Regions from separate parts of the Shinella sp. OV683 genome, predicted to be linked through region 2. Evidence: predicted binding sites of a transcription regulator. Region 2 holds the regulator's gene; each other region holds the start of a gene.
What was found. Region 2 encodes LexA, which represses DNA repair genes until DNA is damaged. Its sites were predicted from a motif close to TGTTCNNNNTGTGTTCNG; they were not measured.
Positions count from the first base shown of each region.

Region 1: the regulator LexA is predicted to act here: its motif matches at 1,380-1,397, upstream of parE (DNA topoisomerase IV subunit B).
Region 3: the regulator LexA is predicted to act here: its motif matches at 1,410-1,427, upstream of dnaE (DNA polymerase III subunit alpha).

Region 1 covers NZ_CM173543.1:2,098,296-2,100,498, reverse strand. Annotated here, with positions in the region: gene ACXHRN_RS10030 (DUF1127 domain-containing protein) at 151-294, shown strand; gene ACXHRN_RS10025 (alpha/beta hydrolase) at 433-1,311, opposite strand; gene parE (DNA topoisomerase IV subunit B) at 1,453-2,203, shown strand, end outside.
Region 2 covers NZ_CM173543.1:2,586,948-2,589,150, reverse strand. Annotated here, with positions in the region: gene gmd (GDP-mannose 4,6-dehydratase) at 1-425, opposite strand, end outside; gene lexA (transcriptional repressor LexA) at 718-1,440, opposite strand; gene ACXHRN_RS12345 (helix-turn-helix domain-containing protein) at 1,786-2,203, opposite strand, start outside.
Region 3 covers NZ_CM173543.1:3,107,249-3,109,451, forward strand. Annotated here, with positions in the region: gene dnaE (DNA polymerase III subunit alpha) at 1-1,208, opposite strand, end outside; gene ACXHRN_RS14915 (hypothetical protein) at 1,537-2,142, shown strand; gene ACXHRN_RS14920 (outer membrane beta-barrel protein) at 2,149-2,203, opposite strand, start outside.

The sequences.
Region 1 (2,203 bases), 490 kb from region 2:
ATTAATAACTTATCAATAAGCCTTGCGAGAAACGCATAGGTGCGATGCCGCAAAAGCGCTGGTAAATAGTGCAATGCAGCATTATCTTCGGATCATGAAATTCAAACGGCGGCGCCAAACGGAAGCCAGCCAGATCGAAAGGAAATGACCATGAACATCGCACGCGCTTACAACAACTGGGTCAAGTATCGCCAGACCATCACCGAACTCGGCCGCATGACCAACCGCGAACTCGGCGACCTCGGCATCAACCGCGAAGACATCCGCAAGGTTGCCCGCCAGGCAGTTCGCTAACATCGAACTGACGCCGATGGGAAGCAACGCTTCCTAAGTGGTGAGATCTGCAAGAAATTGAAAGACCGCTGGAGAAATCCGGCGGTTTTTTGTTTGCACGCCACCCTCGCCTCGCTCCTTTAAAAGCGAGGCTCAGTGCTACTGGGCGAAGATCCAGTCGAGACTGTCGCGCCAGTCCGTCATCCGCACCGGTGTGCCATGCGAACCGGTCTGGAACAGCACGAAGCGTGTCGGGTAACTCGCCGAGATCAGTGACTTGTAAAGCTTCACCTGGTCGGCCGCGGCATAAACGCTGTCATGCGACCCATGGCTGAAGAACATCGGCAGCTTGGCTTTGTACGCGGCACTGTTGCTGAAATCGGCATCGGTCGCGCCACCCATGACCATCATCCCCGTCAGTTCGCCAACCGTCTTCGCCTCCTTGGTGATGCCCCAGCAAATGAAGCTGCCCATCGAGGCACAGGAAAGCACGATCTTCGCCTGCGGCGCGGTCTGGGCGATATAGCCGATCAACGCCGAGATATCCGCAGCGCCATCGCTGTCGAAGGTCTTTACACTTGGCGCATAATAAACACCGCGATTTTCAACGGCGAGATTCTTGAGCCGATTGAAGTTGCCGCCGAAGCTGAAGTCGTTGGCCCCCAGCTTGCGGTCGCCGCCGCGCCCATGGATGAAGATGACGGCAAACTTGGCGCCGGCGAGATCGCCAACCCGCAGCACGTCGACCGACCGCCCACTTGCCGAGATGTTTTCGAATGCCTGCCCTCGTTTGGCACCAAGCGAGACATATTTGCCTTTAGCCCGTCGCTCCGGAATATCGTCGCGGCCGTTGATGTCGCGCATTTCCTGGTAATCGACCGTGATGAAGGCGCCATTATCTTCCTGCGAGAGGATGGCGGGATAGGCGAACAGGTCGTCCTTGTAGCTCTTGAGTTCGAGCGCGGCGGCGGGTAAATTCGCCACGGCTAGCATCGCAATAGCGGCGCAGCATCTAAAAGCCAAATGAGCTGTGGACATCAGCAACCCTTCCCGTGATACGGATGGAGGGCGCTTGTCATCCCGTCCATTGCGCGCAATCTTTCGCATATTCGCGATTTGTTCGGCTTTCTGGCAGAATCCGGTGATTCGCGGAACCGACAACGCTTGGAAAAGGCAAATATGAGCCACGCATTCGATCTCTTCTCCGGAATGCCCGAGGAACCCAAGAAGCCGGAGACTGCTGTGGCTCCTGCAAGCCCTGCTTCCGTGGAGCCGGCGGCTGCCGCAGTGGCCGCGCCTGCGCCGGGGCACCCGCAAGCGCTGAAGGAATCGGCAGGCGATGACTACGGCGCGTCGGCGATCCGCGTGCTCGAAGGGCTCGAGCCGGTACGCATGCGGCCAGGCATGTATATCGGCGGCACCGATGAGAAGGCGCTGCATCATCTGTTTGCTGAAGTCATCGACAACTCGATGGACGAAGCTGTCGCTGGCCACGCCAATTTCATCGACATCAATCTCGATGCCGAAGGCTTCCTGACTGTCACCGACAATGGACGCGGTATTCCGGTCGAAAACCATCCGCAGGTACCAGGGAAATCGACGCTCGAAGTCATCATGACCAAGCTGCATGCCGGCGGCAAGTTCGATGGCAAGGCCTATGAGACCTCGGGCGGTCTGCACGGCGTCGGCATCTCGGTCGTCAACGCGCTCTCGGATTTCGTCGAGGTCGAGGTCGCCCGTAACAAGCGGCTCTATCGCCAGCGCTTTTCGCGCGGCATTCCGCAGGGCGGGCTCGAAGAACTTGGCGAAGTCCACAATCGACGCGGCACGCGGGTGCGCTTCCATCCAGATGCGCAGATTTTCGGAGCGCACGCAAAATTTGATCCGGGTCGGATCTTCCGCATGTCGCGCTCCAAGGCGTATCTTTTCG
Region 2 (2,203 bases):
CCATAAAGCTCCGACGTCGAGGCCTGGTAGAAACGGGTCTTCTTCTCTAGCTTCAGGATTCGGATGGCTTCCAGCAGGCGCAACGTGCCGATGCCGTCGGCATTGGCAGTGTATTCCGGCGTCTCGAACGAGACGCGCACATGGCTCTGGGCGGCAAGATTGTAGATCTCGTCGGGCTGCGCTTCCTGAACGATGCGGATCAGGTTGGTGGAATCCGTCATGTCGCCGTAATGGAGGATGAAACGCTGGTCCTCTTCATGCGGGTCCTGGTAGATGTTTTCGATGCGGCTCGTGTTGAACGAGGAGGAGCGGCGCTTGATGCCATGGACGATATAGCCCTTGCTCAGCAGCAATTCTGCGAGATAGGCCCCATCCTGACCGGTGATGCCGGTAACCAGCGCTACTTTCTTATTGTTTTTGCTCAATAGAGTCTCCTGTCACACGCAATTGGATTGGGCAAGCCATCCATACCGCCTACCGCGCTAAGTGCGGAATCAGGCGGTAAAATGTCAAATCTCAAGGAAACCGCAGCCACACAGGCGAAAGTACAAATGCTTTCGCCATGATCCGCAATAATCTTCTGAAAAATTGAAAAGCCCCATGCGAATTTCCTTATCCGAGACGGGGAAATTTCGCAATCGCTGCAGCGTGCAAAGGTAAATGCGCAATATTACTCTCGCCGCCGCGTAATGGACGGCGAGGGACGCGCGTCACTGCTTAGTGATAGCGGCGGATCAGGCCGACAAGCTTGCCCTGGATCTTGACGCGATCGGGCCCGAAGATACGGGTCTCGTAAGCCGGGTTGGCGGCCTCGAGCGCGATCGATGCGCCCTTGCGACGGAAGCGCTTGAGCGTTGCTTCCTCGTCGTCGACGAGCGCCACGACGATGTCGCCGGGGCTGGCACTGGAGCCGTTCTTGATGATCACCGTGTCGCCGTCGAGAATGCCGGCCTCGATCATCGAGTCGCCCTTGACCTCGAGCGCGTAATGCTCACCGCCGCCGATCATGCCAGCGGGAACCGCGATGTCATGGGTGTTGTTCTGGATCGCCGAGATCGGCACGCCGGCGGCGATCCGCCCCATGACGGGAATGGACACCGAGTCGGAGCGATCGTCATTGGCGGGCGGCTTGGCAGCGACCGGCGCCGCCTGCGGCTTGCCGAGCGAACCTTCGATGACGCTTGGGGAGAAGCCGCGCTGTTGCGGCTTGATGCTCGCCGAATAGGCTTCCGGCAGCTTGATGACTTCCAACGCGCGCGCCCTATTTGGGAGGCGGCGGATGAAGCCGCGCTCCTCGAGCGCGGTGATAAGCCGGTGAATACCGGACTTCGAGGCGAGGTCGAGCGCATCCTTCATTTCGTCGAAGGAAGGCGGCACGCCGGACTCCTTCATCCGTTCGTGGATGAACAGGAGTAGCTCTTGTTGCTTTCTCGTTAGCATCGCAGCCCTCTCAGAATCGCGAAACAAATCTGGAACAAACACTATCTGTTCCATTTATGTTCTGCAAGGGCTTTAGATAAGGTTAATGATGATGGGGCGTTGTGTTGGAGGCGCGAAAGCTATTTGGGAATGGCTGTCAGAGCTATTCTGGAATGAAAATCCCTAGCGACGTCTGATTTTAAAGGGTTTTCCGGCAAAAAATAGGGTTGCCAATCGCGGCATTTGCCAACCTCAATTTTTCCATTCCAGCATAGCGATGAAGTGTTTGATTCCATTTCGTTTATTGGACAACCCAGTGCCGGAATAAATTGTAAACGTCAGTGATTGGTAAACCTATTGGTAAACCTAGCTTCTAAGCGCCTTACCGACGTCGATGAAAAACCACGCCACTTCAATTAGCTTGTCGTCATCGAGCCCTCCCCAAAGTCGCTGGATTATCTCGGCCTCGGAAGCTCCGTGCGACGCTTCGTCTCTAATATGGGAAAGTAGCCCTTCTTCAAGATCATTGAATTGTATACCCAACTTGGCAAAGTCGTGTGGTGCCAATGGCTGTGCGTAGGTCGAAGCCAGGCGGGCAAAGATTCTTGAGAGGCACGCATATAAGATCGCTTTCTCGCGTTGCACATGACCGAGCTGTTCCCACTCGTCGGCCGCAAATTCGGGGCCGGCCAGTTGTGCGATCTTTGTCCGAGCCTTGTTTGGCACAGCGCCACGTCGCCGCCAGTTCGCGATTGCCTGTTTAGAATAGCCAATTCGTGAAGCC
Region 3 (2,203 bases), 520 kb from region 2:
GTGATGGTCAAGACATAGGCGACCAGTGAGCCTGCACCCGAACCGCGGCCCGGGCCGACCGGAATGTCATGGGACTTGGCCCATTTGATGAAGTCGGCAACGATCAAGAAGTAGCCCGGAAACTTCATCCGCTCGATGATGCCGAGCTCGAATTCGAGCCGATTGCGGTAGTCCTTCTCCGTATAGCCGTCGGCGACGCCGATGGCGGCAAGCCGCGCATCGAGGCCTTCCCAAGCCTGTCGGTTGAGTTCGTCGGCTTCTGCCTTCTCGGCCGCCTCGCCGTCTTCGTTGCCGGCGGTAAAGCGCGGCAGGATCGGGGCGACCGTCTTGAGGGCGAATGCACAACGCCGGGCGATCTCGACCGTGTTGTCGATCGCCTCGGGCAGGTCGGCAAACAAAGCCGCCATCTCTGCCCGGCTCTTGAAATAGTGGTCCGGCGTCAGCCGCAGGCGGTTGTCGTCCGAGACCAGCGTATTCTGCGCCACCGCCATCAGCGCATCATGCGCCTCAAAATCGCCGGCCGTCGGGAAGAACGGCTCGTTGGTGGCGACAACAGGCAGTTTCAGCCGATAGGCGAGATCGATCACCTTCGCCTCATGCTGACGGTCATAGGCGCCATGACGCTGGATCTCGACATAGAGCCGGTCGCCGAACAGCTCCGAAAGCATCGCGAGCCGCCGTTCGGCCAAACCCTCATTGCCGTCGCGCAGCGCCATGTCGATGGGACCAGTCGCAGCCCCGGTCAGCGCGATCAGCCCGGCCGCCTGGCCTTCGAACCAGGAACGCTTGATATGAATCGTCCCATGCCCGTCGCCGTCCATATAGGCCCGGCTGACCAGACCTGAGAGCTGCTGATAGCCTTCCGGCGTCGCGGCCAGAAGCACGATTGACGGCAGCTTCCTGAGTTGCGACTGTCGGTTGCCGCGTTCCTCACCGGCGTCCTCCTCGAAATCAATCGAGAGCTGGCAGCCGATGATGGGTTGCAAGCCTTCGCCGGATGCGGTCTTGGAAAACTCAAGCGCGGCGAAGAGATTATTGGTGTCGGTCAGGCCAAGTGCCGGCTGCTGGTCGGCAACTGCCTTGGCAATGATCTTCTTGACCGGCAGCGCCCCTTCAAGCAAGGAAAAAGCCGAGTGGATGCGCAGATGGACGAAGAGCGGGCTTTCCGCCATTCCCGAACGTATATCGATATGTTCGATTTCATCCATGCCGCACTGCTCCGGGATTCGCTTTCTCCCCTTGTAGCGGCGATCAGGCCCAGCCGTCCAGCGCCGAGCCGGACGAACGGGAGTAACTCACAATTCAGAGTGACATTGCCAGTACGGCAAAGCTCGTCACAAACATGACGATTGAGGTGAACGCTGCCATATCACGAAGAAAATCGGTCATTTACGCCTCCTGTTCCGTTATGTTTCTTTTATGTTCCGTTATTGTTCCTTTGTCAACGATCTCCACAGCCGCAAGGTTAAAAAAGGGTTGATCCGGCACCGCGCTCTTGTCTTTATCGGGGAAAGACAATTCTGAAGGGAATCGCCCGTGAAAACATACTTGTCCGTAAGCCTTGCCCTTTTCTGCGTGACGGCCGCGCCGGCTCTGGCCGAGCCACTGGATCCTGCCAATATTCTCCAGGCCGTGGTCGGCGACTGGAACAGGGACGGTGCGGAGGACCTGGTGCTGCTGACGCGCGGCAGCGAATATATGGATCTGCTGTTCTTCCTGCAGGACAAGGACGGAGCCTATCTCAAGCCGGCGGGCGCGGCGATCGGAAAGGTCTGGGGCAGGATGGGCGCCGACACTATTGACGGCCAGGAGCCCGAGGTGAAAGCGCTGCCGAACGGTTCGATCCAGGTCATCATCCGCAACGACAGCATTGGGCGAGATCGCTGGGAACAGACGCTGACACTTGCCTATCGCAACACCGATTTCGTGGTCGCGGGCTTCACCTATCGCTATTATGACACGCTCGACCTGAACACCACGGGCGACTGCGACTTGAATGTGCTGACCGGCAAGGGCGTCGCCAACAAACCGGATGGCAAGGGCGGCCAGATCAAACTGCAGATTTCAGCCGCACCGGAATTCGTGCCGTTCAAGGATTGGCCGGATGATGGCGCCATGAAGGCCTGCGGCATCGGTGAATGACGTCGTTCAAAAGCTGAACCTCAACCCGACTTGGACAACGGGATCGACCTTGAAGGGCGCG